2 regions of the Sphingomonas sp. FW306-1B-B10E genome follow, and region 2 is predicted to be linked to the other one. Evidence: predicted binding sites of a transcription regulator. Region 2 holds the regulator's gene; the other holds the start of a gene.
What was found. Region 2 encodes LexA, which represses DNA repair genes until DNA is damaged. Its sites were predicted from a motif close to GTTCCNCNCTTGTTCT; they were not measured.
Positions count from the first base shown of each region.

Region 1: the regulator LexA is predicted to act here: its motif matches at 9,866-9,881, upstream of AC3WJI_RS02750 (DNA recombination protein RmuC).

Region 1 covers NZ_JBYSXG010000004.1:29,525-44,073, forward strand. The annotation lists gene AC3WJI_RS02695 (hypothetical protein) at 1-37, opposite strand, end outside; gene AC3WJI_RS02700 (hypothetical protein) at 67-519, opposite strand; gene AC3WJI_RS02705 (phosphoenolpyruvate carboxykinase) at 573-2,189, opposite strand; gene AC3WJI_RS02710 (response regulator) at 2,370-3,077, shown strand; gene AC3WJI_RS02715 (sensor histidine kinase) at 3,046-4,620, shown strand; gene AC3WJI_RS02720 (HPr kinase/phosphorylase) at 4,620-5,063, shown strand; gene rapZ (RNase adapter RapZ) at 5,060-5,998, shown strand; gene AC3WJI_RS02730 (PTS sugar transporter subunit IIA) at 6,000-6,407, shown strand; gene AC3WJI_RS02735 (HPr family phosphocarrier protein) at 6,428-6,676, shown strand; gene AC3WJI_RS02740 (TrmH family RNA methyltransferase) at 6,806-7,606, shown strand; gene AC3WJI_RS02745 (META domain-containing protein) at 7,688-8,389, shown strand; gene AC3WJI_RS02750 (DNA recombination protein RmuC) at 8,465-9,853, opposite strand; gene def (peptide deformylase) at 9,999-10,526, opposite strand; gene recR (recombination mediator RecR) at 10,783-11,379, opposite strand; gene fmt (methionyl-tRNA formyltransferase) at 11,520-12,422, shown strand; gene truA (tRNA pseudouridine(38-40) synthase TruA) at 12,419-13,159, shown strand; gene AC3WJI_RS02775 (class I SAM-dependent RNA methyltransferase) at 13,188-14,384, opposite strand; gene AC3WJI_RS02780 (NAD(P)H-hydrate dehydratase) at 14,375-14,549, opposite strand, start outside.
Region 2 covers NZ_JBYSXG010000008.1:2,522-17,070, reverse strand. The annotation lists gene AC3WJI_RS04770 (peptidylprolyl isomerase) at 1-1,636, shown strand, start outside; gene trpE (anthranilate synthase component I) at 1,638-3,143, shown strand; gene AC3WJI_RS04760 (hypothetical protein) at 3,301-3,714, opposite strand; gene AC3WJI_RS04755 (anthranilate synthase component II) at 3,825-4,409, shown strand; gene AC3WJI_RS04750 (hypothetical protein) at 4,413-4,715, opposite strand; gene trpD (anthranilate phosphoribosyltransferase) at 5,241-6,236, shown strand; gene trpC (indole-3-glycerol phosphate synthase TrpC) at 6,233-7,003, shown strand; gene moaC (cyclic pyranopterin monophosphate synthase MoaC) at 7,162-7,626, shown strand; gene AC3WJI_RS04730 (PilZ domain-containing protein) at 7,762-8,727, shown strand; gene AC3WJI_RS04725 (phosphatase PAP2 family protein) at 8,862-9,809, shown strand; gene AC3WJI_RS04720 (molybdopterin molybdotransferase MoeA) at 9,850-11,034, shown strand; gene lexA (transcriptional repressor LexA) at 11,092-11,784, shown strand; gene AC3WJI_RS04710 (ComEC/Rec2 family competence protein) at 11,871-14,060, opposite strand; gene gltX (glutamate--tRNA ligase) at 14,140-14,549, shown strand, end outside.

The DNA.
Region 1 (14,549 bases), on a different contig from region 2:
GCTCGCCGTTGATTGCCTTCAAGGTGATGAACTTCACTGGGGGATCCCTACGCAGTTACCAATCCCTTATAGACGGGATGGAAGCGGCGCGCGGTCGGGCGGCACGAAACCACGTCGCGCATTCACCGAGAACAGCAATTCGCGGCTGTAGAAGCCCAACGGCCAGTCGCGCCGGCCCATCGGCGAGCTCAGCAGCGCATTAACGCGCTCCGCAAGGCTGCCCGCCTGATGGGAGCGCAAGAACAGACGAACCCCAGCGACGTAAACCTGCGTGATCGTGTCGTGATAGCCGCCCTTATCATCGTTCACGCCGCCTACGCTCTCGTTGAAGCGTGAGATCAGTCCACCGATCTCAGCGTCGACGTCCACATCGGTTCGCTCAGCGAGCAGATACAAGCACGCGGCAAGATGCGCCTCGTGAGTCCAGTCTTCCTTCTGCAGGCTGCACGCTAGCAGCCCTTCGCCGAGACGGACGATCTCGGCGTCGGAATCGAACAAGCGGGGCGGAAGGTCGGTCATGCATCGGCTTGAACCAGCCTTCGTGCTCCTGCGCAAGCAGGAGTACGACGAGGTCAGGCCGGTTGCGAGATACGCGGCGCCGATTGCCGCACGCCTTCGTCGACATGATCGACGAATTGCGTGAAGTTCGCGTTGAACAGGTCGACCAGCTTCGCGGCGGTGGCATCGTATCGCGCCTTGTCTACCCAGTTCGCGCGCGGATCGAGCACCGCCGGGTCGACCCCAGCGACCTGCACCGGCACCTTGAACCCGAAATTCGGATCCACGCGGAACTCAGCGTTCCTCAGGCTGCCGTCGAGCGCCGCGCCAAGCAAGGCGCGGGTCAGCTTGATCGGCATGCGCTGGATGCCCGGATCGGTCGCCATGCCCCCTGCCCAACCTGTATTGACCAGCCAGCAATCGACCCCGCCTCTGGCGATTCGCTCCTTGAGCAGATTGCCATATTCCGACGGGTGCCGCGGCATGAAGGCGGCGCCGAAGCAAGTCGAGAAGGTAGCCTCGGGCGCTGTGATGCCGATCTCGGTGCCCGCCACCTTGGCGGTGTAGCCTGAGAGGAAATGGTACATCGCCTGTTCGGGGCTGAGCCTGGCGATCGGCGGCATGATCCCGAAAGCGTCCGCGGTGAGGAAAATGATGTTCTTCGGCACCGGCCCGAGATTGTTCGCCGAGGCATTGGGGATGAAGTCGATCGGATAGGCGCCACGGCTGTTCTCGGCGAGGCTGGCATCGTCGAGATCGAGTTCGCGGCTTTCGCCGTCCATCGCGACATTCTCGAGCACCGTGCCGAAGCGCTTGGTCGTCGCGAAGATTTCGGGCTCGGCCTCCGCCGAAAGCCGGATCATCTTGGCATAGCAGCCGCCTTCGAAGTTGAAGACGGCGGTGTCGGACCAGCCGTGCTCGTCATCGCCGATCAGCGTACGGCTGGCATCGGCTGATAGCGTGGTCTTGCCAGTCCCCGACAGCCCGAAGAACACGGCGGTGTCGCCGTCGGGACCGATATTGGCCGAGCAGTGCATCGGCATCACGCCCTTGGGCGGCAGCAGATAGTTGAGCAGCCCGAAGACGCTCTTCTTCATCTCGCCGGCATAGGCGGTGCCGCCGATCAGGATCAGTTTCTCGCTGAGGCTGACCGCGATCACCGTCTCGCTGCGCGTGCCGTGGCGCGCCGGATCGGCGCGGAAGCTCGGCAGGTCGACGATCGTATATTCGGGAACGAAGCTTTCGAGTTCGCTCGCCTCGGGCCGGACCAGCATCGTGCGGATGAACAGGCTGTGCCAGGCCAGCTCATTGATCACGCGGACGTTGACTCGGTGCTCGGGCTGCGAGCCGCCGTACAGATCCTGCACGAACAGCGTCTCGCGCTGTGCGATCTCGGCGAGGAAGTCGGCCTTGAGCGCGGCGAAGTGCTCGGGCATCATCGCCTTGTTGGCCTTGCCCCACCAGACGCTCGTCTCGGTCTCGGCGTCTCGGACGATGAACTTGTCATTGGCCGAGCGGCCAGTGTGCTTGCCGGTCGTGACGACGAGCGGTCCATCCTTGGCGAGCTTGCCCTCGCCGCGGCGAAGCGCGTGCTCGACGAGCGGCGCGGTCTCCAAATTCCAGAATAGCTCCGCCCCAGTCTCGATGCCCTGCGCACCGAGACCATGCCGCGAAATGCGCGTGGTCGACATCCATACCTCCAAGGTCGCTAAGCCTCTTCCCGAAGGCGAGGCCGCGTTATCAATGACATGGCGCTTAGGCGGCACATCCTCGGAGCGTCAATCCAGGTAAGCGTTGTCAACCGATTGAGCCGGCCGCGACTTTGCTTTAACCCCTGCCCTGATGCTCCAAAGCCACGCACGCTGCCCGGCATGACCGCGACGATCGCGCTGGTCGATGACGACCGCAACATCCTGACATCGGTCTCGATCGCGCTCCAGACCGAGGGATTCCTCACCCGCGTCTATTCGGACGGCGAGAGCGCGTTAAAGGCGCTGATCGAGAATCCGCCCGATCTCGCGGTGCTCGACATCAAGATGCCCAAGATGGACGGGCTCGAGCTGCTGCGCCGGCTTCGCGAGAAGAGCGCGATCCCGGTGATTTTCCTGACCAGCAAGGACGACGAGCTCGACGAGGCGCTGGGGCTCGCAATGGGCGCCGACGATTACATCGCCAAGCCGTTCAGCCAACGGCTGCTGATCGCCCGCATCCGCGCGATCCTGCGCCGTACCGAGCCTAGCCAGCCGAGCGCCGAGGGCGGGACGCAGGAGGCGGCCGAAAGCCTGGAGCGCGGGCGGCTGGTAATGGATCCGGCGCGCCACCGCGTCACCTGGGGCGGCACCAACGTCACACTGACCGTCACCGAATTCCTGATCCTCGAGACGCTGGCGCAGCGCCCGGGGATCGTAAAGACGCGCAACCAGCTGATGGACGCCGCCTATCAGGACGACATCTATGTCGACGACCGCACGATAGACAGCCACATCAAGCGCGTGCGGCGCAAATTCCGGCAGGTCGATCCCGAGTTCGATGCTATCGAGACGCTCTATGGCGCCGGTTATCGCTTCTCGGACGAATAACGAGCGCGACCTCGCGCTTAAATGGTCGAACCGCGTGAGCCTCACTCCGAGGATTCTCGCGGTCAACATCTTCGCGCTCGCCTTGCTCGGCAGCGGTTTTTTCTACCTCGACAGCTATCGCAGCCGCATCGTCGACAGCCGGGTGGCCGAAGCGCGCGGCGAGGTCCGGCTGATCGCACAGGCGCTCGCCTCGGCGACCCCTGCCCGCCGCGACCTGCTCGTGCTCAGCCTCGCCCGCGACACCGGCACCCGCATCCGTTTGTTCGACGAGGGCGGCAGGCTGATCACCGACAGCCACGATCTCGGGCTGCGGAATCTCGTGCTGCGCGATCCCGACAAGGACCCGCCCAACCAGACCACGGCGCGCTTCCTCGACGCGCTGATCGACACCGTCGCGGGCGCCGACCGCGCGCCGCTGTACCGCGAGCGCAGGCGCGACCGCGGGCTCGACTGGCCCGATGTCCGCATCGCCCGCGAAACCTTGGGCACCCCGGCGACCGTCTGGCGCGCACCCGATCGCACCCCGGTGATCACCGCGGCGGCACCGATAACCCAGCTCGGCGTGGTGATGACGACGATCAACGCGCGCGACATCACCCAGACGGTGCGGCTTGAGCGCTTCCGACTGAGCGTGGTGCTGGCGATCGTCGCCTTGCTGTCGATCCTGCTCTCCTTGTTCCTCGCGCGAACGATCGTCCGGCCGCTGCGGCGCCTCGCCCGCGCGGCAGTACGTGTCCGGCTTGGGCGCGCGCGCGAAGTGGTGGTGCCGCGGCTGCCCGAGCGCAGCGACGAGATCGGCATGCTCGCGCGCGCGATCTCGGACATGAGCCAGGCGCTACGCGCACGGATCGATGCCACCGAGAGCTTCGCCGCCGATGTCACCCACGAGCTCAAGAACCCGCTCGCCTCGCTGCGCTCCGCGGTCGAAGGCCTGACCAAGGTCAAGGATCCGGCGCTGCAGGAGCAATTGCTCGCGATCGTCCGCGACGATGTCCATCGCCTCGATCGGCTGATCACCGACATTTCGGACGCCTCGCGGCTCGACGCCCAGCTCAGCCGCGCGACGTTCGAAGCGATCGACATCGGCGCGATGATCGCTGCGTTGCTCGACCAGCGCACTACGCGCGGCCTCCCCTCCGACATCCGCGTCCTGTTCGATCGCCGCCCCGGCGCCTCGCTCACCGTGCTCGGCGAGGGCGCGCGGCTGGAGCGTGTCTTCGAGAACCTCATAGAGAACGCCGTGTCCTTCTCCCCCAAGGGAGGGCTGGTCACGATCTCGGCCGCGCGCGAGCGCGACATGCTGGTCGTCCGCGTCGAGGATGAGGGCCCGGGCGTTCCCGAAGCGGCGCGCGAGGCGATTTTCCGGCGATTTCACTCGGTGCGTCCCGAGAGTGAAGCCTTTGGTCAGCATTCGGGGCTAGGGCTTGCCATCGCACGCACCATCGTCGAAGGCCATCAGGGGAGCATTTCAGTGGAAACACGCGAGGATCGATTGCGCGGCGCGCGCTTCGTCGTACGGCTGCCGCTGGCGGAGCGCGGCTGATGCCCGAGATCCGGCTTCCCGAAGTCTCCTCGGAGACGGTGCACGGCGCGTGCGTCGCGATCGGCGGTCGCGCGGTGCTGATCGAAGGGCGTTCGGGCGAGGGCAAGTCCGACCTTGCGCTACGCCTGATCGACCGCGGCGCGGCCCTGGTCTCCGACGGCCAAGTGATCTGCCAGCGCCAGGATGGCGGGCTCATCGCCTGCGCGCCGGCGCATCTTGCGGGACGGATCGAAGTACGCGGGCTGGGCATTGTCGAGTTGCCCAGCGTGGAGCGCGTTCCGGTGGACCTGCTGATCGTCATTCTCGACGCCCCGCCCCGCTTTCCCGAGGATCCCCGGTCGCGCCGCATCGCCGGGGTGGACGTGCCGGTGCTCGCCCTGGCCGCGCTCGAGCCATCGGCGCCGATCAAGGTCGAGCTGGCGCTCAAGCAGAGCGCGCGGTGAGCCAGCGGCGGCCCAAGCAGATCCTGCTCGTCACCGGCATGTCGGGGGCGGGCAAGTCGACCGCGCTGCGCACGCTCGAGGATCTCGGCTGGGAGACCGTCGACAATCTCCCCCTCCTCCTGCTCCACCGCCTGCTCGACACGCCTCCGGGCGAAGGCGCGGACGGCGACGACGATCGCCCGCTCGCGCTGGGGATCGGCACCCAGACCCGCGGGTTCGACGCCGAGAACATCGTCCAGCGCGTCAAGAGATTGAGCGAGCAGGAAGGTCATCAGGTCGGCACCCTGTTCCTCGAATGCTCCGGCGTGGAGCTGGAGCGCCGCTATTCGGAGACCCGGCGGCGCCACCCGCTGGCGCAGGACCGTCCGGCGAGTGACGGTATCGCCCGCGAGCGTGAATTGCTGATGCCGCTGCGGCGCTGGTCGAGCCGGCTCATCGACACCACGACGCTGTCGTCGAACGAGCTTCAGCAGCAGATCAGGGCAACGTTCGCGGTCGACGGGCTTGGGCGGACAGTCGTGACGATCGCTTCGTTCGGCTTTGCCCGCGGACTGCCGCGTGACGCCGACTTGGTGTTCGACATGCGCTTCCTGCGCAATCCGCACTGGGTCCCTGCGCTGCGTCCCGGAACGGGGCAGGACGACGATGTCTCGGCCTATGTCGCCGCCGATCCCGCTTACGGACCGGCGATGGCGCAGATCGAGGCGCTGCTGCTCCTGCTGTTGCCCCGCTACCAGGCCGAAGGAAAGGCGTATGTTACCGCCGCATTCGGGTGTACGGGGGGGCGTCATCGCTCGGTGCACGTCGCCGAGCGGATGGCGCGGCGGTTGCGCGAAGAGGGATTTTCGCCCACGGTGACGCACCGCGATTTGCAGACCGCGCCGCAGGACTCGCTGGAGGGGGCCCCGGTGACCATATCAGGGGGCGGAGTTTGAGATGATTGGTTTGGTGCTCGTGACGCACGGACGACTCGCCGAGGAGTTCGTGGTCGCGATGGAACATGTAGTCGGCAAGCAGGAACGGATCGAACCGATCTCGATCGGCCCCGACGACGATATGGAAGCCCGCCGCGCGGACATCGCCGCGGCGATCGCGCGCGTCGATGAAGGCCGCGGGGTGATCGTGCTCAGCGACCTGTTCGGCGGCACGCCCTCGAACCTCGCCATCTCGCTGATGGAGGCGGGGCGGATCGAAGTCATCGCCGGCATCAACCTGCCGATGCTGATCCGGCTGGGCAGCGCGCGCAAGGCGATGAAGGTGACCGAAGCGGTCGCCGCCGCCCGCGACGCCGGGCGCAAATACATCACCGTCGCATCCGAGGTTCTGGGAGAGGCCGCCGCGTGAGTCGTACGACGCGTAACGTGATGATCGAGAACCGCCGCGGCCTGCATGCCCGCGCCAGCATGGCCTTCGTCACGCTGGCATCCAGCCAGCCGGTCGAACTCACCGTCGAGAAGGATGGATCGAGCGCATCGGGCACGTCGATCCTCGACCTGATGATGCTGGGCGCGGCCAAGGGCGACACGATCACGATCAGCGCCGAAGGCGACGGCGCACCCGAGGCAGTGCAGGCACTGGCCGAACTCGTCGAGGCGCGGTTCGGCGAGGAATGATCTCTTCTCCCCTCCCGCTTGCGGGAGGGGTCGGGGGGGGGGGGGGGGAGGGCATGTGGCGTCCGTGGCCCGAAATATCTTCCTGCTCAGCCCCTCCCCTAACCCCTCCCGCAAGCGGAAGGGGAACTGATGCCGCGCGAAATCACTGCTTTCTCCAACCCGCTGATCAAGCGCGTCCGCCTGCTGCGCGAGAAGCGACACCGCCGCGAGGAAGGGCTGTTTCTCGCCGAGGGGCTCCGCATCCTCACCGAGGCGCGCGAAGCTGGGCGGCTGCCCCAGTTCCTCTTCTTCGCACGCGACATGGCTGCACACCCGCTGGTCCAGGCCCTGGTCGCGGCGACCGAGGGTGCGGGCGGCGAGGCGATCGAAACCAACGCCGACATCCTCTCCAAGCTGTCGGGCAAGGACAATCCCGGCGCCGTCGTCGGCGTCTATCCCGAATTCGCGCTCGGTCTCGCCGATCTCGACCGCGGCTCCTCGCCAATCTGGCTGGTCGCCGAGCGTCTGCGCGATCCCGGCAATCTCGGCACCATCCTGCGCACCGGCGACGCGGTCGGTGCGGGCGGGCTGATCCTGCTCGACGAATGCGTGGACCCCTTCTCGGTCGAGGCGGTTCGCGCGAGCATGGGGGCGCTATTCACCGTGCCGGTCGCCAAGGCGGGCTGGGGCGAGTTCGTCGCATGGCTGCGGGCCGGACCGGGGCAGTTGGTCGGGCTCAGCCTCGACACCGAACATGACTATAAGGCACCGGCTTACACCGCGCCCACCTTCTTGCTCACCGGCAACGAGGCACAGGGCATGCCCGACTTCATGGCCACTGAGTGCGACCTGCTCGTCAAGATCCCGATGCTGGGCAAGGCCGACAGCCTCAATGCGGCGGTTGCAACGGCAGTGATGGCGTATGAAGTCCTGAGCAGGACGCGCGGTTAGATCCTGAACGCGACCCGATCATTACGGCCATGCGCTGTTCAGCCGCGCCGGGGCACGGCGTCGCGACAAAGGAGACAAGCCGTGATCAAACTTGCCGCTACCGGATTGCTGCTGCTGACCGCCCTGCCCGCGTTCGCCCAGTCGAACGCCGAGCCCTATCGTGCCAGCGGCACCGAGCCGTTCTGGTCGCTGACGATCGACGGCGGGACAATCCGCTACGAGCCGGCAGGCGGACGCATCGTCCGCGTCGCCAAGCCGCGGCCTATCATCGGCTTCAACGGCGAGCGCTACGAGGCACGCGGGATGACCGTCGACATCACGCATTTGGAATGCAGCGACGGGATGCGCGATCGCACCTTCCATGACACGGTCACGGTGACCCTGGGCAAACGCACGCTGCGCGGTTGCGGCGGTGCCGTGCTTTCGGACGCCCCCGCCCAGGCCTCGCTGCTCGAAGGCAATTGGCGGATCGAGTCGATCGACGGCCGCCGCGTGGCACCGCGCACCACGCCGCGCGTGACGTTCAACGGCGACCGGATCAGCGGTAATGCTAGCTGCAACAACTTCAACGGCAGCTTCCGCTTCGAACGCGGGCGGCTGACTGCCGGCCGTCTCGCCTCGACGAGAATGGCATGCGTGCAGCGGGCACAGAACGCGCAGGAGACCAATATCCTGCGCGTCCTCGGCAAACCGCTCAGCGTCAGCCGCAACCGCGGCGGCAAGCTCGTCCTGACGGGCAGCGGCGGGAGCCGGCTGGTACTGGCGCCCGCCCCTCGGCGCTGAGCTACCGGCCCTGATCCCTCCACCCATCCAGGGCGTCGGTCAGTGGCCCGAAGCCCTGGCGCGTGCGCGGAGTCGCTATTCGGCCGCCTCCGCCTCGGGCTCCGCATTCGGCTCATGAGCATGGCTGGCGAGGAGTTCGACCGGCGGGATGCTTTCGATCTCGCGCGCGCCGGTCTCGATGTTGAGGTCCTTGAGCTTGCGCGCGCTTACCAGCGCCCGGTTTTCGAGACTGCTCGCGAAGGTATTGAAATTCTTGACCGCCGTGTTGAGCCCGCTGCCGACCACGCGGAGGTCGCCTAGCGCCTTGGCGAGCCGGTCGTGCAGCTCCTTGCCGAGCTCGCCGATCTGCCGTGCTTCCTTGGCGAGCTTCTCCTGACGCCACACCGCGGCGACGGTACGCGCGATCGCGATCAAATTGGTCGGGGTCGACAGCAGCACGCGCTTGTCGAAGGCGAAGTCCCATAGCGTCGGGTCATGTTCGAGCGCGGCGGAGAGGAAATGCTCGCCGGGGACGAACATGATCACATAATCGGGAGCGTCCTCGAACTGGCTCCAATAGGCTTTGTTGCCGAGCCCGTTGATATGCGCGCGCATCGAATCGGCGTGGGCCTTCAATCCGGCGAAGCGCTCGATTTCGTCGACCGCCCCGAACGCGTCCTGATAGGCGTTGAGCGACACCTTCGCGTCGATCACCAGCGCGCGGCCGCCGGGCACGCGGACGATCGCGTCGGGACGCAGCCGACCGCCCTCTTCGCCCGCGGCGTTGACCTCGGTCTCGAAATCGGTGTGCTCGGACAGTCCGCAGGTCTCGAGTACGTTCTTCAATTGCTGCTCGCCCCAGCGCCCGCGCGACTTGGGCGCGTTGCGCAGCGAATTGACCAGCTTGGCAGCCTCGGCGCTGACCTTCTCCTGGCCGATCCGCATCTGCTCGATCTGGCCCTTCAATTCGCCGAACGCGTCGCGGCGCTCGGCCTCGACCTTGGCGACGCCTTCCTCATAGCGCTGAAGCCGGTCGCTGACCGGCTGGAGCATCGAGCGGAGGTTCTGCCCAGCGACTTCCTCGGACTGTTTGAAGCGGGCCTCGGCGCGCTCGAGGAAGGCCTTTTGCGTCTCGCCGAGCATGTTGGCGGCAAGCTCGCGGAACTGGCCCGCCATGACGTCACGTGCGCCCTTGAATTCGGCGAGCCGCTCCTCGAATGCGCCGGCCTTGGCCTTGAGCTCGACGAGTTCGAGGCGGGCGAGATCACGCTCGTCCCGCAGGTGCGAGACTTCGCTGCGCAAGCCGGGGACTTCGCCCGCGCGCTCTTCCGCCGCGGCGAGATCGGCGATTGCCGCCTTGAAATCGGCTTCGCGCTTGTCGCGCTCGGCGCGCGCTTGCGCGACGCCGCGCGTGCCGAGGAACCAGCCCAGGCCAAGCCCGACGACCAACGCTGCGACGACGACGATGAGTGCGAGCGAGTCCAACCTTCACCTCCTGGAACAGAAGGCGAACCTAGCGCGCGGCGGCTCGTCGAGCAATCCTATACTCACAGTGCTCCTGCGAAAGCAGGAGTCCAGAATGACAGCGGGCTTAGCTACCCTGGGCTCCTGCTTTCGCAGGAGCGCTGGGTCAGGCCGCGGCCTTGCGCGCCTTGGAGAGCTTCTTGAGGATCATGTCGCGCTTGAGGCGCGAGAGATGGTCGATGAACACGATCCCTTCGAGATGATCCATCTCGTGCTGGATGCACGTCGCCAGCAGGCCTTCGAAGACCTCATCATGCGCAATACCCTGCGCGTCGAGCCATTTGACGCGACAGCGCGCCGGACGCTCGACATCGGCGAATTGCTCGGGGATCGACAGGCAGCCCTCGGTATAGACCGACTGCTCTTCGGCGGGGTCGAGGATCTCGGGATTGATGAAGACGCGCGGCGCGCGGATCGGCTTGCCCTCTTCGTCTTCCTCTTCCTGCAGGTCCATGACGATGACGCGCTTGGGCACGCCGACCTGGATCGCCGCAAGGCCGATGCCGGGGGCATCGTACATCGTATCGAACATGTCGGCGATCAGGTCGCGCAGCTCGTCATTCACCTCCGCCACGGGCTGGGAGATGAGGCGCAGGCGCGGATCCGGAACTTCGACGATGGGGAGAATGGCCATCAGGGTAAAATAGTCCGACGTTGCTTTGGTCGCAAGCCGCTCAGGTCATTTTGGTTTTGCGCGAATGCGAAGAGAGAAGTGGTTCGCGCAGAGGCGCAGAGGCGCAGAGGCGCAGAGGAGGCAGAGGTGCTCAGCCAAGCGCGAAGCGCAGGAAGCTTCCACGATTGAGGAAGAGCGGCTGCGCCGAAAACGGGACCAGTCTCTGCGCCCTCTGCGCCCTTTGCGCGAATAATCTTCTTCGCGACCTCCAATAAGATCAAGCCACGGGGCGGCGCGCGCGGAGGGCCTGGGCCAAGGTGCCTTCGTCGAGATAGTCGAGCTCGCCGCCGACGGGGAGGCCGTGGGCGAGCTGGGTGATCCGCACCGGATAGGCTTCAAGGCGCTCGGCGAGGTAATGCGCGGTGGTCTGGCCGTCGAGCGTGGCGTTCATCGCCAACACGACTTCGTCGACACCGCCGGCGGCGACGCGGCGGACCAGGCTGTCGATGCGCAAATCCTCGGGGCGAACCCCTTCGAGCGCCGAGAGCCGGCCGCCCAGGACATGGAACTTGCCGGGGAACAGCCGCGCGCGATCGAGCGCCCAGAGATCGGCGACTTCCTCGACGACGCATAGCGAGCGCGCGTCGCGGCGCGGATCGGCGCAGATCGCGCAGGGGTCGGTGGTATCGACATTGCCGCAGATGCCGCAGGTCGACAGACGGCGACTGACTGCGGTGAGCGCCGACAGCAGAGGATCGAGCGCAGTCTCGCGCTTCTTGAGCAGATGGAGCACCGCGCGGCGGGCCGAGCGCGGGCCGAGCCCGGGGAGGCGCGACAGCGCCTGGGTCAGGGCTTCGATTTCGGGGGAGGCCATGTCGCATCCCTAACCGTTCGGGCTGAGCTTGTCGAAGCCCTGTCCTTTCTCAAAACCAAGAAGACAGAGCGGCCCTTCGACAAGCTCAGGGCGAACGGATTTTTGTTGCGCCTATCGCCGCTCCCACCGAAAGCGGCGCCATGCGGATCATCTTCATGGGCACGCCCGAATTCGCCGTTCCGGTGCTCGACGCGCTGGTGCAGGCGGGGCACGACGTCGTGGCGGCATATAGCCAGCCGCCGCGGCGCGGAAATCGCGGCAAGACGGCGCCCTCGCCGGTGCACGCGCGCGCCGAAGCGCTGGGGATCGACGTGCGCACGCCGCTTTCATTCCGCAAGGAACCTGATGCGATCGAAGCCTTCGCCGCGCTCGACGCCGATGTCGCGGTGGTCGCGGCCTATGGCCTGATCCTGCCCCAGGCCGTGCTCGATGCGCCGCGTCTGGGCTGCCTCAACGTCCATGGCTCGCTGTTGCCGCGCTGGCGTGGCGCCGCGCCGATACAGCGGGCGATCCTCGCCGGTGACAGCGAGACCGGCGTGGGAATCATGCAGATGGAGGCCGGGCTCGACACCGGCCCGGTGCGGCTCGAAGGCCGGACGCCGGTGGCCGGCAAGACCGCGGGCGAGTTGACGGCCGAGCTGAGCGCGCTGGGGGCGCGGCTGATGGTCGAGGTGCTCGGCGACATCGAGGCTTATCCGGCGGTGGCGCAACCCGGGGATGGCGTCACTTATGCCGCGAAGATCGACAAGGCCGAGGCGCGCCTCGATTTCTCGCGGCCCGCGGTGGAGGTCGAGCGCCAGGTGCGTGCCTTCAACCCGGTGCCCGGGGCGTTCTTCGAGATCGCCGGCGAGCGCGTTCGGATACACACCGCCGAGGTGGTCGCGGAAACGGATGTGCCCGGAACGGTGATCGACGGCCAGCTGACGATCGCTTGCGGTGGCGGGGCGATCCGCCCTACCCTCGTCCAGCGCGCCGGACGGGGCGTCATGACGTCAGGCGAGTTGCTGCGCGGCTTCGCGATCCCGGCGGGCACGCAGCTTTGACGCGGTTTGCGCTCACCGTGGAGTTTGACGGCCGTCCCTTCATGGGCTGGCAGCGGCAGGATCATGGCCCGAGCGTCCAGCAGGCGATCGAAGAGGCCGCCTTCGCGGTCACCGGCGAAAGGATCGTGGTGCACGCAGCAGGGCGCACGGATGCCGGGGTGCACGGTCTAGGCATGCGCGCGCATCTCGATGTCGCGCGCGACATGGCCGCGTTCCGGCTGATGGAGGCGTTGAACGCGCGGCTGCGCCCCGCCCCGGTAGCGATCCTCGACTGCGTGGCAGTGCCGGACGACTGGCACGCGCGCTTCTCGTGCCTGGCGCGGCACTACGAATATCGCATCGTCTGCCGCCGTGCGCCGCTGACCTGGGAGAAAGGACTGGCGTGGCGGATTCCAGGGGAACTCGACGCAGATGCGATGCACGATGCGGCGCAATCGTTAGTCGGGCGGCATGACTTCACTACTTTCCGCTCGGCGCATTGCCAGTCGGAGAGCCCGGTCAAGACGCTCGACCGGCTCGACGTGTCGCGCGACGGCGACCGCCTGACGGTGCGCGCTTCGGCGCGATCTTTCCTGCACCACCAGGTGCGCTCGATGGTCGGGTGCCTCGGGCTAGTCGGCCAGGGCAAATGGCAGGTGGCGGACGTGCGCGCGGCGCTCGAGGCGCGGGATCGGGCGCGGCTGGGGCTCAATGCGCCTCCGGATGGGCTGTTCTTCGTGCGCGCGGATTATCCCTGAGCCAGGCGCCGCGGCCACAAAACGCAAGCTATCTCGTGAACTTCGCCGCCAGTTCGACATGGGTGGACCAGCGGAACTGGCCAACCGGCTGGACCCAGTCCAAGCGATACCCTGCTTCGCATAATGTCTCAGCGTCCCGTGCAAAGGTGCTGGGATTACACGAAATATATGCGAGCACCGGCACACCCGATTGCGCGATCTCCGCAACTTGCTCCCGCGCACCGGCGCGTGGCGGATCGAGTACGACAGCGTCGAAGTTCGATAGGTCCTTGGCAGTGACAGGACGGCGGAACAGGTCGCGGTGCTCGGCGAACACCGCTCGCCCCGCCGCGCCGGCCGCAGCCTTCAGCGCCATGATCGGATCGCGCGCCGCCTCGGCGGCGTAGACCTTGGCTTTGGGGAAAGCGAAGGTGAAGGTGCCGAGCCCGGCGAACAGATCGGCGACCGCTTTGGCATCCCCGGTGATATCCTGCACCGCGGCGACCAAAGCCGCCTCGCCCTCGGGGGTTGCCTGGAGGAAATTGCCAGGCGGAAACGCGACCGGCACCCCGCTCAGCGTGACGGTGACCGGCTCGGGCTCGTAGCGCGCGCCCGGGCCGAAGCCCTCGTCGATCGACAGGCGCGCGAGGTGGTGGCGGTGCGAGAAGGCACTCAGCGCCTCGGCGGCGGCAAGTCCTTCGGCTTCGAGCCCGTCGATCAGTATGTCGGGCCCCTGGTCGGTCTGGGCGACGTGGACGTTGATCCGGCGCGTGCCCGGGATCAACGCGGCGAGCATGCCGCGCAGCGGCGCCACCAGCGCGAACAGTTCGGGGGCGAGGACCCAGCATTCCTCAATGTCGATCAGCTCGTGACTGCTCTGCCGCGTGAAGCCCAGGCGGACTTGGCGGCCCCGGCGCTCGGCGTGGAGCGTGGCGCGGCGGCGGGTATTGGGCGGCGACAGCAAAGGCGCGCGGACCCAGGTCTCGATGCCCTGCGCCGCGAGCGCGCCCGCGACCCTGTCTGCAAGGAATTGAGTCCAGCTGGCATCGTCGAGGTGCTGGAGCTGGCATCCGCCGCATTCGAGGAAATGCTTGCACGGCGGCACCTGATGGTGCGGGCCGGGAACGAGGGTGCCTTCCGGCGTCAGCCGGTCGCCGGGCGCGGCAAACGCTACGTGGCGGCCATCGGCGGTGACGCCATCGCCGCGCGCGGCGACGCGAAGGACCTCGTCATCATTCACAGACATTCTGAAACCGCCCCAGAAATATGCTCGACCAGGTCATCGGCGATCAGCGCCGGTCCGGCAAGCCGCGCCGCGCGGGCATGGAGCCACGCCGCAGCTTCCGCCGGGACAACGCCCTTCCCGCCTTGCACCACCTGTGCAGCGAGCAGCCCGGCGAGCACGTCCCCG
Region 2 (14,549 bases):
CGTGGTAGAGTTCGCAAAGTCCGCGGACATGCAGGTGAGCAAGCGGCTGATCGACGGTGAGATCGCCAGCAATCCGGCTTTTCTCGGGCTCGACGGCAAGTTCAGCCAGTCGCAGTTCAACAATCTGCTGTCGCAGAACCGTATATCGCCGGTCAGCTTCCGCGACCAGCTTACCAACGAGCGTTATGCCAATTGGCTGGTGAACCGCGGCACGCTGGGTAGCCAGATCCCCGACGGCGTCGTGCTGCCTTATGCCTCGCTGCTGCTCGAGCGCCGCACTGGCATCGTCGGCCTCGTCTCGACGATTGCGATGGATCCCGGCGCCGATCCCGACGACAAGACCCTGACTGCCTGGTACAATAGCAAGCGCTTGCGCTATACGGTGCCGGAGCGCCGCATCGTCCGCTTCGCGATGGTCAAGCCCGATACGCTCAAGGCGCAGACTGCCGCCACCGACGCCGAGATCGCCGACGCGTACAAGAAGGCGGGCAATCGCTTCGCCGCCACGCAGAAGCGCACGATCGAGCTCGTCACCGCGCTCGACCAGAACACCGCTGGGCAGGTCGCCGCCAAGGCCAAGGCCGGCGCGCTGCCTGCCGCGGCCACGGCCTCGGGCCTCGAGGCGCGCACGCTGACTGCGCTCGAAAAGCCCGCAGTTGCCGGGCAGGTTTCGCAGGCCTTTGCCGATGCCGCCTTCGCCGCGGCGCCGAACGCGTTGGTCGGCCCGGTCAAGATCGGGTCCAGCTGGCTCGTCTACCGCGTGACCAAGGTCGAGCAGGTCGCCGCCAAGACGCTCGACCAGGCGCGCCCCGAGCTTGCCACCGAGATCGGCGCGCGCAAGCTCGCCGAGGCGACCGCCGCGCTGCGTCAGTCGATCGACGACGGCGTCGGTGACGGCAAGACCTTCGACGAGGCGGTTGCCGACGCCAAGCTCACCGCCATGCGCAGCCCCGCGCTCACCGCCGCCGGCGCCAACCCCGACGATCCCAATTTCAAGCCCGATCCGGCGCTGGTCGCAGTGATGCGCGCCGGCTTCGCGATCGAGCAGGCCGGCGACGAGCCGCAGGTGGTGCAAATCGCCGCCGACGGCAGCTTCGCCCTGGTCAAGCTGGAGAGCATCGTCGCTGCCGCACCGCGCCCGCTCGCGCAGATCCGCGAGCGCGTCGTGAAGGACTATCTCGTCGACCAGGCGCTGACCAAGGCGCGGGCCGTGGCCACCGCGATGATCGCCAAGCTCGAAAAGGGCGTGCCGATGCAGCAGGCGCTGGCCGAGGCCGGCGTGACCAAGGGCCCGCCGCCCAAGCCCTTCGACTTCAAGCGCCAGGACGTGCTCGGCCCGAACATGGCGCCGTATCTCCAAATGGCGTTCAGCATGGCGCCAAAGAAAGCCAAGCTGGTCGAAGGTCCCAATCGCGAGGGCTTCTACGTCGTCTATCTCGACTCGATCGAGGAGCACAGCGCAGCGAACGACCCCGCGGCGACCCAGCGGGTGCGCGGCGGCATCGCGCCGCAGGTCGGCCCGGAGTTCGCGCGCCAGTTCATCGCGTCGATCCGCAACCACCTCAACGTGACGCGCAACGAGAAGGCGATCGCCGCTTTGCGTGCCGACCTGTCCCGCTCGGGCTCGGCGCGCTGAAGTGATCGAAGGCGTCGAAGCCGCACGGGCGGCGCTCGCCGCCGTCCGTCCCGCCTTGCTGTGGCGCCGCGAGGTTGCTGACACCGAGACGCCGGTCGCCGCGGCGCTCAAGCTGATCGAGCCCGGCCGCGGCGACTTCCTGCTTGAATCGGTCGAGGGCGGATCGGTGCGCGGGCGCCACAGCCTGATCGGGCTCGCGCCCGACTTGGTCTTCCGGGCGACCGAGGGCAGTGCCGCGATCAATGCGCGCTGGCTGACCGAGCGCGACGCCTTCGTGCCGTGCGGGGCGCCGGCGCTCGAAGCGCTGCGCGAACTTGTCGCCGATTGCCGGATGGACGTCCCGCACGAGCTGCCGCGCGCGCTCGCCTGCCTCGTCGGCTATTTCAGCTACGAGACCGTCGGGCTGGTCGAGAAGCTGCCGCGTCCGCCGGCCAATCCGGTCGGCGTCCCCGACATGATGTTCGTGCGCCCGACGGTGATCCTCATCTTCGACCGACTCGCCGACACCTTGTTCCTCGTCGCGCCGGTCTGGCCAGATCTCGCGCGTCCGCCCCAGGCTTTGGTCGACGCCGCAGCCGAGCGGATCGAGGCGACCGCCGCGCGGCTCGCCACGGCACCGCTGCCGCCGCCGGTTCGCGCCGAGCCCGAAGCGGTCGAGCCCAGCCCGGTGCTCGAACCCGGCCGCTATGGCGAGATGGTCGCCAGGGCGAAGGACTATATTTCCGCCGGCGACATCTTCCAGGTCGTGCTCGCCCAGCGCTTTACCACGCCTTTCGCACTGCCGCCGTTCGAGCTCTATCGCGCACTCCGCCGCGTGAACCCCTCGCCCTTCCTCTACCATCTCGATTTGCCCGGCTTCACGCTCACCGGATCGAGCCCCGAAATCCTCGTGCGCGCGCGCGACGGCGAGATCACGATCCGCCCGATCGCCGGCACCCGCCCCCGCGGCAAGACCGCGGCGGAGGACGAGGCCAACCGCACCAGCCTGCTCGCCGACCCCAAGGAGCGCGCCGAGCATCTGATGCTGCTCGATCTCGGCCGCAACGATGTCGGCCGCGCGGCCGAGGCGGGCAGCGTCAAGGTCACCGACAGCTATACCGTCGAATTCTACAGCCACGTCATGCACATCGTCTCGAATGTCGTGGGCCGCCTGCGTCCCGGCAGCGACGCGCTCGACGCGCTGTTCGCGGGCTTCCCTGCAGGCACGGTGAGCGGCGCGCCCAAGGTCCGCGCCTGCCAGATCATCGCCGAACTCGAGCCAGAGACGCGCGGGCCGTATGCGGGCGGCGTCGGCTATTTCTCCCCCGACGGATCGATGGACAGCTGCATCGTGCTGCGCACTGCCCTGGTCAAGGACGGGGTGATGCACGTCCAGGCCGGCGCCGGCATCGTCGCCGACTCGAACCCGGAATATGAACAGCGCGAATGCGAGGCCAAAGCCGGCGCGCTGTTCGCCGCCGCACGCGAAGCCGTGGCGAGGGCCAGCGAAGCAGGCTTCGGGCAGTAACAACTTCCCTCTCCCCTTGTGGGAGAGGGAGGGAGCCGATGAAATCGGCGGAAGGGTGAGGGGAGTCGTAGCAGGCGACGTCGCCCCTCATCCTTCCCACTCGATTTCATCGAGCGGGCCCCCTTCCTTCTCCCACAAGGGGAGAAGGAAATACCAATCAATCCCCCGGCCCCGTCACTCGCGCGGCCTTGGCCTTGGCGTCGAGCCGCTCCTGATACCATTGCTGGATCGCCGCGCGGGTGCAGCCGGTCTGTCCGCCTGTCCCCACGGGCGAGCAGCTGTTGGGCAGGCCGGCGCGGTTGAACTTCTCGACCGTCTCGACGCGATTGGTCCAGGCCTGGGCGGCGGCGCCTTCGTCGGGCTGGTTGCGGAAGCGCTTGGGGATTCGATACGGCGATTCGCCGGCATTGGCGCACACCACCACTTCGTCGGGGCTCGCCGCCTTCGGGCATTTCTCTTCGCCATAGAGCAGGATCGAGCGCACGCGCTTGGGCGGGCCGTTCTGGGCGCCGGCATCCTGCGGCGCGGCCGGCGCGGTCAACAGGGCGGCCAGGAACAAGGTGGTAAGCATGGAAACTCCTTAGATCGCGTACAACGCCTCTGTGTGCCCCGCGTTGCCGCCCCATCATGGCCGCGCCAAGGCAATTGTCCGATCGCGCGAAACGCCTTAACCGGACCTGCATGATCCTCGTCCTCGACAATTACGACAGCTTCACCTGGAACCTCGTCCATTATCTGATGGAGTTGGGCGCCGAAGTGCAGGTCGTCCGCAACGACGCGCTCACTGCGCGCGACGCGATCGCCAGCAACGCCCAGGCCTTCCTGATCTCGCCAGGCCCGTGCACACCCAACGAAGCCGGCATCAGCCTGGACCTAGTCGCCGCCTGCGCCGAACTGCGGAAGCCCCTGCTCGGCGTCTGCCTCGGCCACCAGGCGATCGGCCAGCATTTCGGCGGCCAGGTGGTGCGCGGCGGGCTGATGCACGGCAAGACCTGCCCGGTCGAGCATGACGGCACGGGACTGTTCGCCGGCCTCCCCTCGCCCTTCACCGCGACTCGCTATCATTCGCTGATCGTCACCGACATTCCCGACGATCTCGTGGTCAACGCCACCGCCGACGATGCCTCGGTAATGGGCTTCCGCCACCGCGCGCTGCCGATCCACGGCGTCCAGTTCCACCCCGAGAGCATCGCGACCGAGCACGGCCATGCGATGCTCGCCAATTTCCTGCGCCTTGCCGGCATCGAAGCAAAGGCGCTGGCTTGAGGCTCAGGACCCGGTGCAGGTCATCGGCACCATCCGCCCGACGGCATAGGTGATCCGCTTGCCCTTGCCGCGGATGCTGTGGGTCGGACTCTCATACCAGAAGCCCGATTTCGTCGGCTTGCGCTGCAATAGCACTTCCTGGTCGCTCGCGGGCGTCAGGATCCGCGCGGTCTCGCCCGCATAGGCCACGATGATTCCCGGCGCGCGATCGCAGGCATAGGTCACGCGCATGTCGGTCATCGCGGGCGGCTTGTGCGCGCAGGCTGCCAGGCTCGCCACGACGCCGATCGCCAAGAGACTGCGCATTTTCTTCTCCTTCATTTCGTCGCCCAGCGCGATCTCACACGATGCGAGGATAGCATGTATCCACGATAACAAGGGGCCGCCAATGCTATTCGTTGGGAGGGGCGAGAGGGCCCGGCTGCAAGTTGACGCGCTTGAGAAGTTGGATTTGCTCTGCTTCCGGTGGGACATGCACCGGTCAGATCTCAATCTCGCAAACCTCCATGGTTTCGTCGCGAAAACGCCCGCGTCGCGCGGGCGGCGCAACACTGTCGCCTTGGCGTTGCCTCACCGTAGTTTGGGCGTAGCGCGCGTGGCGCGTGGGCGTAGCGCAAGTGACGCGCAGAGGGCGCGCCAGTGTCGCGTCGCGGTGGCGTTAGTGCCGCGTTCCAGGCGCAAACATGGCGCTTTCCAAGCAAAACTCGCGATCGTGTCAACTTCGTCATGCGCCACAGTCCCGGGCGTGGTCGCGAAACTGCACAGTGCTGCTTGCCTCCGCGTCAGCAGGATTTGCTCGACTCAGCCCCGCCGCGCCGGAATAGAGGCGGCGTGACCGTGTCGACACTCCTCCCCGATCCTTCATCGCCGCTCGCCCGCGAGAGCGCGGCGCAGGCTTTTGCGGACATCCTGGACGGCAGCGTGCCCGAGGCCGAGATCGAAGCATTCCTGGTTGCCCTCAGCATTCGCGGCGAGACCAGCATCGAAATCGCCGAGGCCGCGCGCGCGATGCGCAACCGGCTCATCCCGATCAGCGCGCCGCCGGGCGCGATCGACGTCTGCGGGACGGGCGGCGATGGCCATCACACGCTCAACGTCTCGACTGCGGTCAGCCTCGTCGTCGCGGCGTGCGGCGTCCCCGTCGCCAAGCACGGCAACCGCGCCGCATCGTCCAAGGCCGGCGCCGCCGACACGCTCGAGGCTTTGGGCCTCAACCTGGATCGCGCCGCCGCACGCGCCGAGGAGAGCCTGCACGAGCTCGGCATTGCCTTTCTCTTCGCACAGCATCACCACCCGGCAATGGCCCGGATCGGCCCGTTGCGCCGCCGCATCGGCCGGCGGACGATCTTCAACCTGATGGGTCCGCTCGCCAATCCCGCGCACGTCACGCGCCAGCTGATCGGCATCGCCCGGCCCGATTACGCACCGATCTACGCCGAGGCGTTGCTCCAGCTCGGGGCGGAGGCGGCGGCGGTCGTGTCGGGCGAGGAGAGCCTCGACGAGCTCTCCACCGAAGGCGCGAGTATCCTCGTCAATGTCGGCAGCGCGCGCCTGCCGACGCGGATCACGCCCGAGGATGCCGGGCTGCCCCACCACCCGCTTGCGGCGATCCGCGGCGGCGATCCCGAACACAATGCGCTCGCCTTGCGCCGCCTGCTGCTCGGGGAGACCGGCGCGTATCGCGACGCCGTCTTGCTCAATGCCGCCGCCGCTTTGATGGTCGCCGGGCGCGCCGACAGCCTCGTCGACGGCGTCGAGGAAGCCGCCGAGGTGATCGATGCCGGGCTTGCCAATGCCCTGCTCGACTGCTGGATCGCCTTCGCATGAGCACGATCCTCGACACCATTCTCGCCACCAAGCGCCGTGAGGTCGCGGCGCGCCGCGCCGCGCCGATCGACCGCGCCGCGCCCTCGCCGCCGCGCGGGTTCGAGGCGGCGATCGTGGCGAAGGTTGCCCAGGGCGGCTACGGATTGATTGCAGAGATCAAGAAAGCAAGCCCATCCAAGGGTTTGATTCGAGAAGATTTTGATCCACCCGCGCATGCCCGGGCCTATCAGGCGGGTGGCGCAGCCTGCCTGTCGGTGCTCACCGATCAGGAATATTTCCAGGGGCATGAGGACTATCTGATCGCCGCGCGCGCCGCGTGCGACCTTCCGGTGATCCGCAAGGATTTCATGGTCGATCCCTGGCAGGTCGCGGAATCGCGGTCGATCGGCGCCGACGCGATCCTGATCATCGTCGCCGCGCTCGACGACACGGCGATGGCCGAGATCGAGGCCGCCGCGATCGAGCAGGGCATGGACGTTTTGGTCGAGGTCCACGATGCCGACGAACTCGAACGCGCGCTCCGGCTCAAGTCGCGGTTGATCGGCGTCAACAATCGCAACTTGAAGACGTTCGAAGTCGATCTTCAGAAAACCTACGAGCTTGTCCGGCACGCGCCGAAAGATTGCACGTTCGTGGCCGAATCCGGCCTCACTAGCCGCGCCGATCTCGACGCGATGGCCGAGCACGCCATCCGCTGCTTCCTGATCGGCGAATCGCTGATGCGGCAGGACGATGTCGAAGCCGCGACGCGGGCGCTGGTCGGGTGAGCGGGCTGGCGTCCCCTATCCCTCTCCCCTTGTGGGAGAGGGAGGGAGCCGACTTAGTCGGCGGAAGGGTGAGGGGGAGTGAGACTCACGCCCCCTGATCCTTCCCACTCGCTTCGCGAGCGGGCCCCTTCCTTCTCCCACAAGGGGAGAAGGAGCGCATGACTCTCACCCACCTCGATGAAACCGGCGCCGCGCGCATGGTCGATGTCGCCGGCAAGCCCGTCACCGCGCGCGAGGCAGTCGCCACGGGCCGCATCACGATGTCGCGCGAAGCCGCTGCGGCGATCCGCGACGGCAGCAGCAGGAAGGGCGACGTCCTCGCCACCGCACGGATCGCGGGAATCATGGCGGCCAAGCGGACCGCCGAGTTGATACCATTGTGCCATCCGCTGCCCCTCACCCGCGTGGCCGTCGATCTCGCGCTCGATGAGACCGGCGTCACCGTGACCGCCACTGCGGCAACCGAAGGCAAGACCGGAGTCGAGATGGAGGCGCTCACCGCCGCGAGCGTCGCACTGCTGACGGTCTACGACATGGCCAAGGCGCTCGACAAGGCAATGGTAATCGCCGGAATCCGCCTCGTGTCGAAGAAGGGCGGCAAGTCCGGCGACTGGTCCGCCTGACGCGCCCTTGGCCAAGCCTTCGCGGCGTCCCGCTCAAGCTGTCCCGCGAATTAGGGATTCTACAACCGCTTTGATTAACCTGGCTTTCAGGCCGCTTAAGCATTGCTCGCCCCGGGGCCGCGTTGGAAAAGCAGGATGATTCAAGCACTCAGGTCGGCCACGATTTTCTCGCTGTCGGCCGAACGTCCCCAGGCGGTCCGCCAGCAGCCCGACGCGCAGGCCGCGTTCGATACGGCCTTCCTCGTTGGCGACGAGGTGCGCCTCCCCTGCTCGCTTCAGCGGCTATCGTCGGCAGGCGCCACGCTCCAGATCGACGCAGCGCTCGCCGAGGCTGAGCCTCTGTGTCTCGAAATGATCAGCGGCCAGGCGATCCCGGGCACGATCGACTGGCGCGCCGAGGGCGAGATCGGCTTCCTCTTCGACGAGCCGATCGACATCATCGCCACGCTGGCGCGGACGCTGGCGAACCTCCCCGCCGAGCGCCGCAGCATGCCGCGCGTCGAGGTGAACCAGCTCGTCTCGATCCGCGCAGGAAGCAAGGTCGAGCACGCACGCACCCGCAACATCTCGCAGGGCGGCGTCGGCATCGAGACCAAGCTCGATCTGGCGATCGGCGACGCCGTGCAGCTGACCTTCGATACGCTCCGCCCGCTCGACGGCGTAGTCCGCTGGACGCAGGACGGCCATGCCGGCATCGCCTTCAACGAAGAGCTAGGCTGGCAGACGCTGATGCCGTGGCTACGCCACGTCCAGCGCGCGCAGGCCAGCGCGGCTCCCGCCGTCGCGCCCACGCCGCTCAATCCCGAGGGCGACGGCCTGATCCCCGACAAGCACGCGATCCGCCTCGACGCGCCCGCCAGCGTCCGCGAAGGCGTGCGCTGGTGGAATGCCCGCGTCCGCGGCCTGACGGCGCACCTCGTCGAGCTCGAGACCCGTGCGATGTTCGCGCCCGGCGCCCAGCTCTGGGTGTCTCTTCCCGAAATCGGCGGCGGACCGGCCAACGTCATCGAATCGCGGCACAACCGCATCCTCTGCGAATTCCGCCTGCCGCTGCGCCCGCGCGAGCTGAGCCTCGTATCGAGCGGACAGACGCCGCGCTGAGCCTGGCTAGGGATCGGAGCGTCGACACAGCGGCGCGGGCACCTCCGGGAACCCAGTATTAATACGTAGGGCGCTACCTCGCAGGCCGGGGGATCGTCATGCACAGCGCAAATCGCAACATTCTTTGGTGTGCCTTGGGCGTCGCCGCCTTGCTGGCGATCCTGCTCTGCGGCCTCTCCAGCCTGTCGCTCGCCGCCGACTCGATCCTGTGGGCAGTCGCAATGGCGACCGGCGCGCTCGTCTGTCTCCTCCGGCCTCCCCACACCTTCTCGACGCAGGCTGGATTGGTGCGCTTCCTGGAAGGTGCCGTGATCCTCGTGATTTCCGGCACTTTGGGAGCGGTACTGACCTATGTGTCGATGCGGCACTCCTCCGGCTTTTCCGACGCATTGCTCGACCGTGCGGACGACGCGTTGGGCTTCCGCTGGCCAGCGGCCCGGGCCGCGGCGGAAGCCTGGCCGGCGATATTGCACGTCCTGGAGATGGCTTATTCGAGTTTCGCGTGGATGCCGTTGCTGATTCTGTTCCTGCTGAGCAGGAGCGACCGTCCGGAACGTATCTATCTGTTTCTTACTGCTTATGGGCTCGCGCTCGCAGTAACCGTGGTGATCTTCCATTTCTTCCCCGCCCGCGCCGCCTTCGCGCATTATTGGCCAACAGGCAGCGCATTTCCTGCAAATGCGGAAAGCTATGGCCGGGCCATCGCAAACCTGCGCAGCGGCGCGCCAGGACCAATCAACCTTCTCGAACTGGAAGGGATCGTTACCTTCCCGAGCTTTCATGGCACGATGGCGATCCTCTATGTCTGGGCCGCCTGGCGCGAAGCCGGCTGGTTGCGGATCCCGCTGGTCGCGATCAATGGGCTCATGTGGCTAGCGGCAGTTCCAGTCGGTGGCCACTATATGGTCGACCTGCTCGGCGGATCGATCGTCGCTCTCGGCGGGATTGCCATGGCGCATCAGCTCTTCGGTGACCGCCGTGCTTCGGCAATGCCGCGGTTCCGGCGCATCATCGCACAAGATGGGGTGCCTGAAATGGGGCTGGCAGGCGCGTCCGCAGGTACGCAGGTCGCACGAACCTAGCGCTTGCGTCGCGCCCGCCTTCGCGGCCATGGCTGACGCGATGTCCCCGCTCCTCCCTCTCGACCAGGTCTGGTCGCGGCTGTTCGCGCTGGCGTTGCCGCTACCGACCGAGCACGTCCCGCTTGCGGCCACCGGCGGGCGTTGGGCAGCAGCCGATCTGCGCGCCTTGCGGACCCAGCCCAGCACCGACCTTTCCGCGATGGACGGCTATGCGCTCCGCTTCGCCGACCTGCCGGGCCCGTGGCGCGTGATCGGCGAGAGCGCCGCCGGCCGCGGCTTCGCCGGCACCCTGGGCTCGGGCGAGGCGGTGCGGATCTTCACCGGTGCGCCGCTGCCGCCGGGTAGCGACACCGTGCTGGTCCAGGAAGAAGCGGAGCGCGAAGGCGACACCCTCCGCCTCGCCGGCGAAGGCCCGCCATCGCAAGGGCGCAACGTCCGCCGCCGCGGCCTCGATTTCTCCGAGGGCGACCTGCTCGTCCGTGCCGGCCAACGCCTCACCCCCGCGCGCCTGGCATTGGCCGGCACCGCGGGGCACGGCCAGCTCGCGGTGCGTCGCAAGATCCGCGTCGCGATCGCCGCGACCGGTGACGAGCTGGTCGCGCCGGGCAGCCCCATCGGTGAGTCCCAGCTTCCCGAAACCAACCGGCTGATGCTCGCCGCGCAGCTCGCCGATCTGCCCGTCGAATTGATCGACCTCGGCATCCTGCCCGATCGCCAGGATGTGCTCGAGCGCGCCTTTCGCGCCGTCGATGCCGACCTGCTGGTCACCAGCGGCGGCGCGTCGGTCGGCGATCACGATCTCGTCCGCCCGGCGCTGGTCGCCGCGGGTGCGGCGATCGACTTCTGGCGAATCGCGCTGCGCCCGGGCAAGCCGATGATGGCAGGCAAGCGCGGGGACTTGATCGTGCTCGGCCTGCCGGGCAACCCGGTCTCGGCGTTCGTCACGGCATTGCTCTTCGTCCGCCCGCTCGTCGCGCACCTCGCCGGCGCCGCCGATCCGCTGCCGCGAACGCGCACCGCAACGCTCGGCGAGCCGCTACCGGCCAATGGCGAGCGCACCGATTATCTCCGCGCCGAGATGCGCGGCGACCGGGTCTTCGCCTCGACATTGCAGGACAGTGCGATGCTCCAGGCGCTCGCCCGCGCGACTTGTCTCGTCATCCGCGAACCCCATGCGCCGACGGCGCAAACCGGCGACTCGGTGGAAATCCTCGACCTCGCTTGACAAGCGCCAGGAACATTGCATAAACGTTCCGTGTCTGTTCTGGACAGGAGGATTGGGATGCTCACCCGCAAGCAGCACGAGCTCATCTGCTTCATTGCCGATCGCTTGGCCGAGACCGGCGTTTCGCCTTCGTTCGAGGAAATGAAGGAAGCGCTCGACCTCAAGTCCAAGTCGGGCGTGCACCGGCTGATCAGCGCGCTCGAGGAACGCGAGTTCATCCGGCGCCTGCCCAATCGTGCGCGCGCGCTCGAAGTGCTCCGTATGCCCGAGCGCGGCGACGTCAAGAAGCCGGCCAAGGGCGACGGCGCGCAGCCCGCAACTTTGACAACTTCGGCACCCGCAAAGGCCACGCCACCAACACCGGCCAACGACGTGATCGAGATCCCGCTCCACGGCCGCATCGCCGCGGGCACCCCGATCGAGGCGCTCGAAGGTGCTTCGATGCTTCCCGTCCCCGCGGCGCTGCTCGGCTCGGGCGAACATTATGCGCTCGAAGTGGCCGGCGATTCGATGGTCGAGGCAGGCATTCTCGACGGCGACTATGCGCTGATCCGCCGCACCGAGACTGCGCGCGACGGCGAGATCATCGTCGCACTGATCGACGATAGCGAGGCGACGCTCAAATATTTCCGCAAGGAAGGCGCAATGGTCCGCCTCGACCCGGCGAACCGCGACTATAGCGCCCAGCGCTACCGCCCCGATCAGGTGCGCGTACAGGGCCGGCTGGCGGGACTGCTGCGACGGTATTGAGGAGCGGGCGCGTCTGAGCCCCCTCTCCCTGAGGAGCATCAGGTCAGCCAGGCCCCCGGCACGGCCTGAACAGCGCTGGGCAGTTTTTACCTGACGCTGGGTCGGGATGGGGTCCGTTCGCGAGCGAAGGTCCTCATCTGACGGGAGTTGCGCCACCTCGCCTTCGCTGGCGTAGCGCCCTGGTACGGCGGCTGCACGGTCAGCGGGGCGAGCCAGGGATGCGATCCGCCGCCCCGAACGGTCCGTACCCGGGCATCGGCGAAATTGATTGCCACGCCCCCCGTGTGCGCCAGCGTGTCGCGGTCCAGCCGCAGCCAGTGCGGGTGGCAGTCCGGCGGCAGGCGGCGTTCGCTGACCACCACGTCGGCGGCGGCGCACGCAGCAACCATCTCTCGCCACGATACCATATAGCCGCTGCGCGTCGCGAGCACCCGCCAGCGCCGCGCGCCCGCCGTCACTTCGACCAGGCAAAGATCGGGACTGCACCGCGCCCCCGACACCTCGGAGAGCAACGCGAGTTGCCCATCCTCGGCGCCGCTATTCTCGCCGAGCATCGCGCGGGTATAATCGCCGGCGCGGTCGCGCAGCAGCGCCATCTCGCCATTGGCCATGCGGATTGCGAGGTGGCGGCCGTCGCCCGTGACCAGCAGGTCGGGCGGCGGGGTGAGCAGCGCCCAGCCCAGCCCGATTGCGAACGGTATCGTGCCCGCCCAGCGCACCCGCGTGCGCCACAAGGCAACCCACAGCCCGCCCGCGACGATCAGCGCATAGGCCCCGGCCGGCATCGCCGGCAGCGCCGCGACTGCCCCCGGCGCCGAGGCAGTGGTGTGCGCGAGCCAGAGCAGCAGGTCGAGCGCCCGCGCAGTCAGCCACCAGACCGGCCCGCCGATCCCGCCAAGGTCGAGCGCCAGCGCCAGCGCCTCGAGCGGCATGATCACGAAGGTGGTCAGCGGGATCGCGACGATATTGGCGAGCGCGCCGTAGATCCCGGCCTTGTGGAAGTGGAACAGCCCGATCGGCATCAGCGCGAGCTCGACCGCGACGCCGGTGAGCAGCAGCGAGGCGAGGCTGCGCAGCAGGCGCCGGCCGCGCCCTTCTTCGCGCGGCTTGAACCAGCCGCGGACGCGCGGACTCTCATGAAGCGCGACGATCGCGGTCACCGCGGCGAAGCTCAGCTGGAAGCTCGGCCCGGCCAGCGCCTCGGGCCAGAGCAGCAACACGACGAACGCGCCCGCCGCGACCAGCCGCAAGGTGATCGCCTCGCGCCCGAGGCTGAGCGCAAGCAGGACGAGCAACGCCGCCGCGCACGAGCGGATCGTCGGCACTTCGGCGCCGGTCAGCCAGGTATAGCCGATCGCCGCCAGCGCGCCCGCCCCCGCTGCGACGAGCGGCAGCCGCCAGCGCAAGGCAAGTGTCGGGCTAAGCGAGAGCAGCCGCAGCACCAGCAGCATCGCCGCCGCGGTCACGGCAGTGACGTGGAGCCCGCTCACCGACAGCAGATGCGCGAGCCCCGAGCGCCGCATCGCGTCCGAATCCGCCTCGGCGATCGCGCCTTGGTCGCCGGTGGCGAGCGCGCTGGCGATCCCGCCGCCGCTCCCCGCGATCCGCGACTGGATATGCGCGGAGAGCCGCGTCCGCAGATCGGCGCCCGGCGCGGCGGCGGGGGCGACCACCTCGACGGGCGCGAAGCCCTTGCCCGTCGCGCCGAGCCCGGCGAACCAGGCGACGCGGGCGAAATCATAGGCGCCGGGCACCGCGGCGCTCGGCGGCGGCATCAGCCGCGCGCGCAGCCGGATCACCGCACCGCGCGCGATCCCCGCCACCGAATCGGCCTCGGCGAGGTTGACGCGCAGCCGCGGCGGCAGGTCGGCATGCCCGAGCGGCGCCAAGGTGATGCGCACCATCTCGCGCGCCGGAAGCTGCTCTACCCGCTCGACGCGGCCGGTGACGATCACTACCGCCGGACGCGCGAGCACCGGCGCGGCGACGCGTTCGCTCCGCCACCAGATCAGCACGCACCCCGCGGCCAATACCACGCCGGCGATCGCCACCACCCGCGGCGCCCTGCCCCCACCCGGCAGCGCGATCGCCACCAGCGCCAGCGCGAGCCCGCCGAGGATGAACCCGATCCAGCGCGTGGCATCGGGCAGCACGAACCACGCGGTGATCCCGGCCCCGAGCATCACCGGCAGCCACAGCACCAATTGCTCGCGCTCGGCCTCGAGCCATTCCTCGATACGGCGATTGCCATGGCGAAGCGCCGTCCGCGCCCCCATTTGAAGGGCGGGCAACCCCGTGCTAGGGGCCTCGGCGGCTGAGCTGGCCATCGATTTCACAGTCTGGGAGCACGCGCGGTTGAGCGCAACATCTGATACCGGCGGCAAGCCCGTCGTCACGCGCTTCGCGCCCTCGCCTACCGGGTACCTCCATATCGGCGGTGCGCGCACCGCCTTGTTCAACCTGCTGTTCGCCCGCCACCACGGCGGCAAGTTCCTGCTGCGCATCGAGGATACCGATCGCGCGCGCTCGACCGAGCCGGCGATCGCCGCGATCCTCGACGGGATGCGCTGGCTCGATCTCGAATGGGACGGCGAGGAAGTCTACCAGTTCGCCCGCGCAGCGCGCCACGCCGAGGTCGCGCACCAGATGCTCGCCAACGGCCACGCCTATAAGTGTTTCGCGACCGCCGAGGAGCTCGAGGCGATGCGCGCCGAGCAGCGCGCCAACAAGCAGCCGCTGCGCTATGACGGCCGCTGGCGCGACCG